3 regions of the Kribbella sp. NPDC003557 genome follow, and region 2 is predicted to be linked to each of the others. Evidence: riboswitches for the same ligand, from Rfam matches in the RefSeq annotation. Region 2 holds a riboswitch; each other region holds the start of a gene.
The links. A riboswitch is a leader RNA that binds a small molecule or an ion and turns the genes downstream of it on or off. The one in region 2 is predicted to bind ZMP and ZTP.
Positions count from the first base shown of each region.

Region 1 (3,987 bases), on a different contig from region 2:
TCTTCGGGTTGCTGTTCACGATGCCGCAGTACTTCCAGGGCATCAACGGGTCCGACGCGCTGCACACCGGGCTGAAGCTGCTGCCGTTCATCGGCGGTATGACGGTCGGCGCCAAGCTGGCCGAACCGGTCGAGGCCCGCGCCGGCACGCGGCTCGTGGTGATGACCGGTTTCGCGGTCATGGCCGTCGGCTTCGTGCTCGGCGCCTTCACCGACCTCGGCACCGGGTACGGCTACACCGCGATCTGGTTCGCCGTGGTCGGGTTCGGCCTCGGGTGCTCGATGCCGCAGGCAATGAACGCGGCGCTCGGCGTCCTCGACCCGGAGCGGGCCGGCACCGGATCGGGCCTGCTGCAGGCGTTCCGCCAGGTCGGCGGCACGGTCGGGGTCGCCGTACTGGGCACAGTCCTGAACTCGGTCTACCGGAACAACGTGGACACGACGGGTCTCCCGGCGCAGGCCGCGGACGCGGTCGAGAAGAGCCTCGGCGGCGGACTCGCGGTGGCCGCGAAGACCGGGTCAGCCGACCTCGCGAACACCGTGCGGGACGCCTTCCTCACCAGCCTGAACACCACGATGTGGGTCTCCGCCGCCATCGCCGTCGCCGGCGCCGTCCTCGCGGCCGTCCTGATGCCGAAGCGCGCCGCAAAGCCCTCGCAGGACGTGCTGATGGGAGTGCAGGACTCCTGACCACAAGACACAGCGCCCGCTCCTTCGGGGGAGCGGGCGCTGCTTCGTGTGTCAGCTGAGCTCGAGGCCCGGGTACAGCGGGAACTTGTCGAGCATCTCGGCCGAGGCGGCCTTGGTCTTGTCGGCGACGCCGTCGGCCAGGACGTACTTCGCCTTGGACGGCGCGCCCGCGGACGTGGTCGTCGGCGTCGTCGCGGACAGCACGTCGACGATCAGCTCGGCGACCCGGTCGAACTCGTCGGCGCCGAAGCCGCGGGTGGTCAGCGCCGGCGTACCGATCCGGACGCCGGAGGTGTACCAGGCGCCGTTCGGGTCGCGCGGGACCGCGTTGCGGTTGGTGACGATACCCGCGTCGAGCAGCGCCGACTCGGCCTGCCGGCCGGTGATGCCGTACGACGAGACGTCGAGGAGGACCAGGTGGTTCTCGGTGCCGTCGGTGACCAGCTTCACGCCGCGCTTCATCAGACCCTCGGCGAGCGTGACCGCGTTGTCGGCGACGGCCTGCGCGTACTGCTGGAACGAGGGCTGCCGCGCCTCGGCCAGCGCCACGGCCTTCGCGGCCATCGTCTGGCTGAGCGGACCGCCGAGGACCATCGGGCAGCCGCGGTCGACCGAATCGGCGTACTCCGGCTGGCACAGGACCATGCCGCCGCGCGGACCGCGCAGCGACTTGTGGGTCGTGGTCGTCGTGACGTGCGCGTGCGGGACCGGGTCGAAGTCGCCGGTGAACACCTTGCCCGCGACCAGGCCGGCGAAGTGCGCCATGTCGACCATCAGGGTCGCGCCGACCTCGTCGGCGATCTCGCGCATCTTCGCGAAGTTCACCTTCCGCGGGTACGCCGAGTAGCCGGCGATCAGGATCAGCGGCTTGAACTCGCGGGCCTTGCGGGCCACCTCGTCGTAGTCCAGCAGCCCGGTCTCCGGGTCGGTGCCGTAGGAGTGCTGGTTGAACATCTTGCCGGAGATGTTCGGCCGGAAGCCGTGCGTCAGGTGACCGCCCGCGTCCAGCGACATGCCGAGCATCTTCTGGTCGCCGAGCGCCTTGCGGAGCTTGGTCCAGTCGTCCTCGGTCAGGTCGTTGACGTGCTTCGCGCCCGCCTCGGCCAGCGCCGGGGACTCGATCCGCTGGGCCAGGATCGCCCAGAACGCGACCAGGTTCGCGTCGATGCCGGAGTGCGGCTGGACGTAGGCGTGCGGGGCGCCGAACAGGGCCCGGGCGTGGTCGGCCGCGGTCTGCTCGACGGTGTCGACGTTCTGGCAGCCGGCGTAGAAGCGGTGCCCGATGGTGCCCTCGGCGTACTTGTCCGACAGCCAGTTGCCCATCGTGAGCAAGGTGGCGGGGGAGGCGTAGTTCTCACTCGCGATCAGCTTCAGCGAGGACCGCTGGTCGGCCAGCTCGGCCCTGATGGCGCCGGCGATGGTGGGCTCCACCGCGGCGATCACCTGCAGCGCGTTGTTGTACGCGGCCGACGCGGCGGCGGCGTCGAAAGGTTGAGTCATCGTTGTCTCTCCTGCGGTTGCAGTGGGTCGCCGGCACCCAGGCGCACGGTGCCCGCGTTCTTCGCTCCCCGGTGGTTCTCCACCTAGCGCGCCAGTCGCGACTGCCCTAAAGAAAAGGCATAGTCACCCTATCGCGCGGTCGACGATCTGCTGGAACGGCGTCGTCCTCGGCAGCGTGCCGAACACCCCACCCCAGTCCTTGGCCAGCCGGGACGCCACGAACGCGTCCGCGACCTCGGGCGTCGAGTGCCGGATCAGCAGGGAGGCTTGCAGGCACAGGGCCATCAGCGCGGCCAGCCGCCGCGCGCCGGCTTCGGCGTTCTCGATGTCAGCAAGCGCTTGCAGTACGTCGTTCACCGCCGCGTCCAGCCGCTGGTCCGCACCCTGTACGGCGGCCATCTCGGTCAGCCACGCGTCGAGCGACTCGGGCCTGCGCAGCGCCCGCAGGACGTCGAGGGCGTTCACGTTCCCCGACCCCTCCCAGATCGAGTTCAGCGGCGACTCCCGGTAGAGCAGCGGCAAGCCCGACTCCTCGACGTACCCGTTCCCGCCGAGACACTCGAGCGCCTCCGCCACCATGAACGGCGTCCGCTTACACACCCAGAACTTCGCGAGCGGCAGAGCGATCCGCCGAAAGGCCGCCTGCTGTGCGGCGCCGCCGGTCGCAGCGTCCACGGCCGCCGCCAACCGCATTCCCAGGGCCGTTGCTGCCTCGCTCTCGATGGCGAGATCCGCGAGCACGTTCTGCATCGCGGGCTTGTCCGCCAGCAACCCACCGAACGCCGACCGATGCCGCGTGTGCCAGACGGCCTCCACGAGCGCCCGCCGCTGCAGCGCGGCCGACCCCAGCACACAGTCCAGCCGCGTCGCCGCCACCATCTCGATGATCGTCCGCACCCCGGCGCCCTCGTCACCCAGCCGGTACCCGATGGTGCCGTGGAACTCGACCTCCGACGACGCGTTCGAGCGGTTCCCGAGCTTGTCCTTCAACCGCTGCAGCGCGAACGGGTTCCGGTTGCCATCGGCAAGAACCCGCGGTACGACGAAGCAGCTCAGCCCGTCCGGCGCCTGCGCCAGGACCAGGAACACGTCCACCTGCGGCGCCGAGCAGAACCACTTGTGCCCGTTCAGCTGGTACACGTCCCCGGCCGGCGTCGCGGTGGTGAGGTTCGCCCGGACGTCGGAGCCGCCCTGCTTCTCGGTCATGCCCATCCCGGCCAGCACACCGCGCTTCGCCCCGACCGGCAGCCGCCGGACGTCGTACTCGGTCGACGCGAGCTGCGGGATCCACTCCTTGGCGAGCTGCTCGTCCGCCCTGAGCGCCGGCACCGCGGCGTACGTCATCGAGATCGGGCAGCCGTGCCCCGGCTCGACCTGCGACCACAGGTAGAACCCGGCGGCGCGGGTCAGGTGCGGCGCCGGGCGGTCGCCCGGCTCGGCCGTCCAGGGCGCGGCCTGCAGCCCGAACCCGACGGCCTGCTCCATCAGCCAGTGCCAGGACGGGTGGAAGTCGACCTCGTCGATCCGGTTCCCGTAGCGGTCGTGGGTGCGCAGGACCGGCGGGTTCTGGTTCGCCGGGAGTGCGTGCGCGCGGGCCTCCTCGGAGCCGGCGAGTCCGCCGATCCGGCTCAGGCCGGGATCCGCCGTCAGGTCGGCGTACGGACGCAGAGCGTCACCGAGGGGCTGATCGTGGGTGAAGAAGTTCACGCCCCGCAGTGGGGGAGCCTGATTCGTTACCGCGAATGGGTCCGCCATGTCAGTACGGTAAGCGGTATGGCACGTTCTGGGGCAGGACCCA
Region 1 covers NZ_JBEXMY010000005.1:59,158-63,144, reverse strand. The annotation lists gene ABZW60_RS20950 (DHA2 family efflux MFS transporter permease subunit) at 1-689, shown strand, start outside; gene ABZW60_RS20945 (glycine hydroxymethyltransferase) at 741-2,189, opposite strand; ZMP/ZTP riboswitch at 2,218-2,298, opposite strand; gene ABZW60_RS20940 (acyl-CoA dehydrogenase family protein) at 2,313-3,944, opposite strand.
Region 1: linked by a shared signal. The riboswitch ahead of ABZW60_RS20945 (glycine hydroxymethyltransferase) and the one ahead of ABZW60_RS25230 (tetrahydrofolate dehydrogenase/cyclohydrolase catalytic domain-containing protein) in region 2 are both predicted to bind ZMP and ZTP.

Region 2 (3,987 bases):
GCTTCGGGATCGAGATGGTCCGGTTGTTCCAGGTCGAGCTGGAGCACTACGAGAAGCTCGAGGGCGCCACCCTGAGCCTCGACGGCAAGGCCAACCGGCTCAGCGCGCTGATCCGCGGCAACCTGCCGATGGCGATGCAGGGCCTCACCGTGGTGCCGCTGTTCGCGGGCTACGACGAGGACATCAAGGGCGGCCGGATCTTCTCCTACGACCCGACCGGCGGTCGTTACGAGGAGACCCACTTCCACAGCGTCGGCTCGGGCTCGCTGTTCGCCCGCGGCGCGCTGAAGAAGCTGTACCGCGAGGACCTGTCCGAGACCGACTGCGCGACGGTGGCGATCCAGTCCCTGATCGACGCGGCCGACGACGACTCGGCGACGGGCGGCCCGGACATGCTCCGGCGGATCTTCCCGGTGGTCGGCGTGGTCACCGCGGACGGTTACCGGCGGCTGCCGGAGGACGAGGTGGCGACGCTCGTCGACGCGGCCTGGAGCCAGCGGCACCAGCGCCCCGACGGCCCGGCCTCGGCGTCCCTGACCTGACCTTGACCCCGATCAACTGACGAGGACGACACCTTCGATGAGCGTTCCCTTCTACGTCTCGCCCGAGCAGCTGATGCGGGACCGGGCGGACTTCGCCCGCAAAGGCATCGCCAAGGGCCGCAGCGCGATCGCGCTGCAATATGCCGACGGCATCCTGTTCGTCGCGGAGAACCGGTCGCCCGCGCTGCACAAGGTGGCCGAGATCTACGACCGGATGGCTTTCGCCGCCGTCGGGCGCTACAACGAGTTCGAGAACCTGCGGATCGCCGGCGTCCGGCTCGCCGACATGCGGGGGTACTCCTACGACCGGCGCGACGTCACCGGCCGGGCGCTGGCCAACGCCTACGCCCAGACCCTCGGCGCGATCTTCTCCTCCGGCGGCGAGAAGCCGCTCGAGGTCGAGATCCTGGTCGCCGAGATCGGCACCAGCGCGGCCGAGGACCAGATCTACCGGCTCACGTACGACGGCTCCATCGCCGACGTCCGTGGGTACGCCGTGATGGGCGGCCCGGCCGACCAGGTCGCGGACTACGTCGGCGAGCACTACACCGAGGGCATCTCGCTGGCCGGCGCGCTCCGGCTCGCGGTGGACGCGCTCGGCCACGACGGCACCGAGGTCCGGGAGCTGACGCCGGACCAGCTCGAGGTCGCGGTCCTGGACCGCACCCGGTCCCAGGTGCGCAAGTTCAAGCGGATGTCCGAGGAGACGCTGGCCGGCATCCTGAGCGAGTCCCGTCCGGCCGAGGCGCCGACGGAGCCCGCCGAGGGCGAGGGCAAGTCCGAGGCGTCAGGGGAGTCGTCGACCGACGAAGCTCCGACCGCCCCGCCGGAGGACGACGCACCGGTCGCACCGCCGGAGGATCCCGACACCGACCGTCCCCTGTGACGGACCAGCTCGACGACGCAGCCGCCACCGACGAGGTGGCGGCTGCGCCGTCTGACGGCCGGTCGGCCGGCGCCGTCGCGGCGCCTCCGGGAGAGTTCCGGGATGGGGACCCCGGGCCGTGGGTGCTCGTGGGGGAGGAGCCTGGCTTCAACCGGTTCCTGAGTGTGAGCCTCCGGCGGTACCGGCTGCCGGACGGGCGCGAGGTCGACTGGGACGTCCTCGGCCCGAAGTCCGCCGACGGGATCACCGCAGGTGTGACCGTGCTGCCGTTGACACCCGAGGGCCGGATCGTCACGATCCGGATGTTCCGGGCCGGTCCCGATGCCGTGGTCACGAATCTGCCCGGCGGCCTGGTCGAGCCCGGCGAGGACGTCGCCCTCGCAGGTGCACGGGAGCTCGAGGAGGAGACCGGTTACACCTGCGAGACGCTCGACGTGGTCGGCTGGCAGTGGTCCGGCGCCTCCTCGACGTACCGCAAGTACGTCGCGATCGCACGGCTGCCGCCCGGACGGGAAGCAGCAGCTGGACGAGACCGAGGACTGTGTCCCGGTGGAGCTGACCGTGGACGCGTTCCGTGCCGAGCTGCGCACTCCGGGTGCGATGACTGGAATTGATGCCGCCTATCTGGCGTTGGACCACGCAGGCTTGCTCTAGCACATCTGCGGAGGACAACGATATGAGCGACTGGAACGCGAACGTCATCACGGAGTTCCGGACGAACGACGGCAAGGTCGGAGGCCAGTTCGAGGGCGCTCCGATGGTGCTGCTGCACCACTACGGCCGCAAGAGCGGACAGGAGTACGTCGCCCCGACGATGTACCTGGCCGACGAGACCGACCCGAGTGTCATCTACGTCTTCGCCAGCAAGGGCGGAGCCCCCACCAACCCGGAGTGGTACCGCAACCTCGTCGCGGCCGGTAAGGGCACCGTCGAGGTCGGCACCGAGACGTACGAGGTCGTCGTCAGCGAGGTGACCGGCGCCGAGCGCGACCGCATCTACGCCGAGCAGGCCCGACGCTACCCGGGCTTCGCCGACTACGAACGCAAGACCGCCGGGATCCGCACCATCCCGGTCCTCGCGCTGAAGCGCGCCTGAGCGCTCGGTATCCTGACAGCGGACCGCGACTGGCGCTGAGGTGGACGACCACCGGGGAACGGTCTGCCATCCGGCTTCGCCGCGCGCCTGGGCACCTTCGAACGCAGAGGAGTGCTTCAGATGACCGCTGATCTGATGATCGGGACCGATCTCGCGGCCGGGATGGTCGCCAAGGCCGCCGACCGCGCCCGCGTCGTGCAGGAGCAGTACGGCGTGCAGCCGTGCCTGGCGACCGTCCTGGTCGGTGACGACCCGGCGTCGGCGACCTACGTGCGGATGAAGCAGAACCGGTCGAAGAAGGCCGGGATCGCTTCGCGCAGCGTCGTGCTGCCGGCCGCGACGACCACCGAGGAACTCGTCGCGGAGATCACCAAACTGTCCGACGACCCGGCCGTGCACGGGATCCTGCTGCAGCATCCGGTGCCGGCACAGATCGACGAGCGGGCCGCCTTCGAGGCGATCGACCCGGCGAAGGACGTCGACGGCGTGACGATGCGCTCGTTCGCGGCGATGGCGTTCAATGACACCAGGGACCCCGGCTTCCGGTCCGCGACGCCCGGCGGGATCATGCGGCTGCTGGCGGCGTACGACGTACCGCTCGAAGGGGCGCACGCGGTCGTCATCGGCCGCAGCCCGATCCTCGGCAAGCCGGCCGGCATGTTGCTGCTGGCATCGAACGCGACCGTCACGTACGCGCACTCCCGGACCCGCGACCTGCCGGACCTGGTCCGGACCGCCGACGTCCTGATCGCGGCCGTCGGCAAGGCGGAGTTCGTCCGCGGCGACTGGCTGAAGCCGGGCGCGGTGGTGGTCGACGCCGGATACAACGAGGGCAACGTCGGCGACGTGCACTTCGCGGAGGCGGCCGAGGTCGCCCGGCTGATCACGCCGGTCCCGGGCGGGGTCGGGCCGATGACGATCGCCCTGCTGCTGGAGCAGACGGTCGACGCCGCCGAGGCGCAGCTGGGTTAGCGGTCGCAGCCGCCGTCCTTGTCCGGACGGGAGTGCGGCCGGGCGATGTCGTCGATGCCCTTGTAGGCGTACGGATCGGTGCCGGCGACCATCACGATGTCGCGGTAGTCGTGCTTGCCGACGTGGACGCCGTCCGGCACGGACTGCCAGGGCAGCAGCGACTCCGCGCTCATGTAGTGGTTGGCGAGCGCGCGGCGGAGTCCGTGCCGGCCGGTGTTCGGCAGTGATCGGTGCAAGAGGTAGCCGTTGAAGATCACCGCCGATCCTGCCGGTACTTCGACCGGTACGGCGTCGTCGTCGGAGTACGGGAAGTCGAACGCCTCCACCGTGCAGTCGAAGCGGAGGTCGTCCTGCTCCCGGTCGGGATAGATGACGCCGCGTTGATGCGAGCCGGGCAGCACCCAGAGGCAGCCGTTCTCCACCGTCGCGTCGTCGAGCGCGATCCAGGCGGCGGTCAGCGACCGGTCCCTGGTCGGGATGAAGAACTCGTC
Region 2 covers NZ_JBEXMY010000006.1:113,731-117,717, forward strand. The annotation lists gene prcB (proteasome subunit beta) at 1-542, shown strand, start outside; gene prcA (proteasome subunit alpha) at 580-1,428, shown strand; gene ABZW60_RS25220 (NUDIX hydrolase) at 1,425-2,042, shown strand; gene ABZW60_RS25225 (nitroreductase family deazaflavin-dependent oxidoreductase) at 2,105-2,524, shown strand; ZMP/ZTP riboswitch at 2,540-2,624, shown strand; gene ABZW60_RS25230 (tetrahydrofolate dehydrogenase/cyclohydrolase catalytic domain-containing protein) at 2,645-3,496, shown strand; gene ABZW60_RS25235 (phytanoyl-CoA dioxygenase family protein) at 3,493-3,987, opposite strand, start outside.

Region 3 (3,987 bases), on a different contig from region 2:
GCTCTGTGAGGTAAATCAGTCACATACTGAGGATGCGCGCACGAAGGTTTCCACCGCCCCCTCTCCAGATCGGAGTGACCCATGCGCCTCTCGGTACGACTGCTCGTGGCGGCAGTTCTCGTCGCCCTCTGCGGATCACTGTCGCTGACCGCCACCGCGGCCGACACCCGGACGACCATCGTGAACGCCGCCAACGGCGAGATCGGCCAGCAGGAGACGCCGCCGGGCAGCAACTGCAATCCGTACGGACCGTGCGAGGCCTGGTGCGCGCACTTCGCCACCTGGACCTGGCGGCAGGCCGGCATCGACATCCCCAACTACGGCTTCACCGGCGACATCTACACGTGGGGCCAGGGCAAGAGCCGCACCCACGACGGCGACACCGGGATGCAGCCGGGCGACATCGTGCTCTACGGCACCGGTCCCGACAACACCGACACCAGCGTGCACACCGGCGTGGTCGTTGCCGTCGGCACCGACGGGAGGATCACCACGGTCGAGGGCAACTCGGACAACGAGGTGCGCAAGCACGGGCCGTTCGATCCGCAGCACGCCGAGAGCGCCGGTCGCCCCGCCGACATCTACGCCTGGGTGTCCGCGGTCTGATCCCCTGATCGAGCCGGTGCGGAACTCGTCCCCCGCACCGGCTCCCCAACTGCCTGGTCCGCGGCAGGACCTAGCATGCGAAAGGTGACTGACGATCCGTACGGCGACGAGCAGCTGGTGCATCTCTACGACCTGGACAACCCGCCCGGCGACGACCACGCGTACTACCGGGCGCTGGCCGAGGGTGCGACGAAGGTCATCGACTTCGGCTGCGGCACCGGCATGCTGACCCGCTCCCTGGCCACACCGGGCCGGGCGGTGATCGGCATCGACCCGAGCCCGACGATGCTCGGCTACGCGCGCCGGCAGCCGGGCGCCGACGCGGTCACCTGGATCGACGGCGACCACCGGGTGGTGGAGCCCGCGGGCGACGCCGATCTCGTCGTCAGCAGCGGCAACACGATGATGCACGTCGCGGACCACCGGGCCGCGGCGACCGCCCTCGCCGCCGCGCTGCGTCCCGGCGGGATGTTCGCGTTCGAGTCGCGCAACCCGGCGGCCCGCGCGTGGGCGCAGTGGACCAGCGAGGCGACGTACGGCGAACGCGACACGGCGTTCGGACATCTGAAGGAATGGCTCGAGCTGATCGAGATCGCCGGCGGGCGGGTGGTGTTCGACGCGCACAACGTGTTCCCGGACGGCCACGACGCGGTCTACCGCAACGTCTTGTACTTCCGGTCGGCCGAGGAGATCACGACCGACCTGCTGCAGGCCGGATTCACCGACGTGACGATCGACAGCGGGTGGCACGGGCAGCCGCTCACCGCGGACGCGGCGCTGCTGGTCGTCCGGGCCACGAAGTAGTCTGGCCGTACCGCGACTGGCGAGGGTGGATCACCACCAGGGAGCGAAAGTACAGGGCGTCGTCCGCCTGGGCGCCTCCGATCGACTCGGAGGTCCCGATGCGCCTGCGGTACGGAACGAACCCTCATCAGACGGCGACGCTCGAGCACCCGCCGTTCACGGTCGTCGCCGGCGAACCGTCGTACATCAACATCCTCGACGCCCTGACCGGCTGGCAACTGGTGCGGGAGGCCGCGCACACGCTCGGAAAGCCGGCCGCTGCGTCGTACAAGCACGTCTCCCCCGCCGGCGCAGCCATCGGCGAGACGGCGGCGGAGGCATACACCCGGGCCCGCGACGCCGACCCGAAGTCGTCGTACGGCGACTTCGTGGCGGTCTCGCATCCGGTCGACCTCGAGCTGGCCGCGGTGCTGAAACGGGTCGTGTCGGACGGGATCATCGCGCCCGGGTACGACGAGGGCGTCGTCGAGATCCTGGCCGCGAAGAAGCGCGGGACCTACCTCGTGCTGGAGGTCGACCCGGCTTTCGAACCGCCCGCGGAGGAGGTCCGCGAGCTGTTCGGGGTCCGGCTGTCGCAGACGCGCGACGCACGGCCGTTGACCCGGGACCTGCTGGCCGACGAGGTGCCGGACGCCGCCGCGCGTGATCTGCTGCTGGGCATGATCGTCGCCCGGTACACCCAGTCCAACACCGTCGTGTTCGTGAAGGACGGGATGACGATCGGGGTCGGCGCCGGGCAGCAGTCACGGGTGGACTGCACCCGCCTCGCCGGCGAGAAGGCGACGCTGTGGTGGGCCCGCCACTCGGCCGATCCGCTGACCGGCGTGTCGATGGTCTCCGACGGCGCGTTGCCGTTCACCGACAACGTGGTGGAGGCCCAGCGCTACGGCGTCGCGCAGATCGCCGAGCCGGCCGGTTCGATCCGCTCACCCGAGGTCGCGGCAGCCTGTACGGCGGCCGGGATCACCTGGTCCCCGACCGGCGTACGGCTGTTCCGCCATTGATCACGGCACTGATCAGGGGGCCGAGCCGACCTTCTCCCTGGGGGCCGGGGGTGCCGGCGGCGGCCCGCCCTCGAGCTGGATGTCGGGCACGATGCGGTCCAGCCAGCGCGGCAGCCACCAGGCCCGCGGGCCGAGCAGTGTCATCACGGACGGGACCAGGATCATCCTGACGATGCTGGCGTCGATCAGGACGGCCACGGCCATGCCGACCGCCAGCATCTTCACCGTCGGGTCGTCGTCCAGGACGAAGCTCAGGAAGACCACGACCATGATCGCGGCCGCGGTGGTGATCACCCGCGCCGTCGCGCCGATCCCGATCGCCACCGCGCGGTGGCTGTCCCGGGTCGCGATCCAGGCCTCGTGCACCCGGGACAGCAGGAACACCTCGTAGTCCATCGACAGCCCGAACACGATCGCGAACATCAGCATCGGCACGAACGACGGGATCGGCACCTTCTCGTCGATGCCGACCAGCGACGATCCCCAGCCCCACTGGAAGACCGCGACGATCACCCCGTACGCGGCCCCGACCGACAACAGGTTGAGGATCGCGGCCTTCACCCCGATCAGCAGCGAGCGGAACGCGACCGTCAGCAGCACGAACGCGAGCAGCACCACGGCCCCGATCAGCCACGGCATCCGGCCGCCCACCTTCTCGGTGAAGTCGACGTACCCGGCGGTGGTGCCGACGACGTACGTCGGTTCCTTCTGGGCGGGCAGCACGTCGTCGCGGATCCGGCTGATCAGGTCCTCGGTCTCGGCCGACGACGGCGACGTGGTCGGGACGACGTTGATGATCGCGGTCGTCCCGGCGCTGTTCGTGGTCGGCTGCTGGACGGCGGCCACGCCCGGGGTCGTCTGCAGCGTCGACGCGAGCCCGCTGAGCACCGACTGCTTGTCGGCCGGACTCACCGACTCGAGCTGGACGACGACCGTCAGCGGACCGTTGGCCCCCGGACCGAAGCCCTGCGCGATCAGGTCGTACGCCTTGCGGCTGGAGTCCTCGGCCGGGTCGGTACCGGCGTCGAGCTGGCCGAGGTTCATCGACAGCAGCGGGATCGCCAGCACGAGCAGCACCACCGTGGCGGCGATGCCCCACGGCCAGGGCCGGGCGCTCACCATGCGCCCCCAGCGCGCGAACGCGCTCTGCTCGTGTTTGGCGTCCCGGCGTTCGTGTTCCTCCGCGCGGTGCTCGGCGATCGCCGACTCGTCCGCGAGACCGGCCTCGAGCTCGCGTTCCTCGGCGAGGTGATGCCGGTCCTTGCGGTTCAGGACCATCAGCTTCGCGAGTCCCAGCAGGGCGGGGATCAGCGTCAGCGCGGCCAGCACCGTGACGGCGACCACGATCGCCGACGACAGCCCGAGCGCGCCGACGAACGGTACGCCGGATACGTACAGGCCGAGGATCGCGATCACGACCGTCCCGCCCGCGACCAGGATCGCCGCACCGGAGGTGGACGCGGCCCGTCCCGCCGACTCGCCCACGCTCATCCCGTCGTCCAGCTGCTCACGATGGCGTGACACCAGGAAGAGTCCGTAGTCGATCGCGACCCCGAGGCCGAGCAACGTCGCG
Region 3 covers NZ_JBEXMY010000008.1:183,003-186,989, reverse strand. The annotation lists gene ABZW60_RS32385 (CHAP domain-containing protein) at 82-606, shown strand; gene ABZW60_RS32380 (class I SAM-dependent methyltransferase) at 682-1,410, shown strand; ZMP/ZTP riboswitch at 1,416-1,490, shown strand; gene ABZW60_RS32375 (5-aminoimidazole-4-carboxamide ribonucleotide transformylase) at 1,509-2,414, shown strand; gene ABZW60_RS32370 (MMPL family transporter) at 2,427-3,987, opposite strand, start outside.
Region 3: linked by a shared signal. The riboswitch ahead of ABZW60_RS32375 (5-aminoimidazole-4-carboxamide ribonucleotide transformylase) and the one ahead of ABZW60_RS25230 (tetrahydrofolate dehydrogenase/cyclohydrolase catalytic domain-containing protein) in region 2 are both predicted to bind ZMP and ZTP.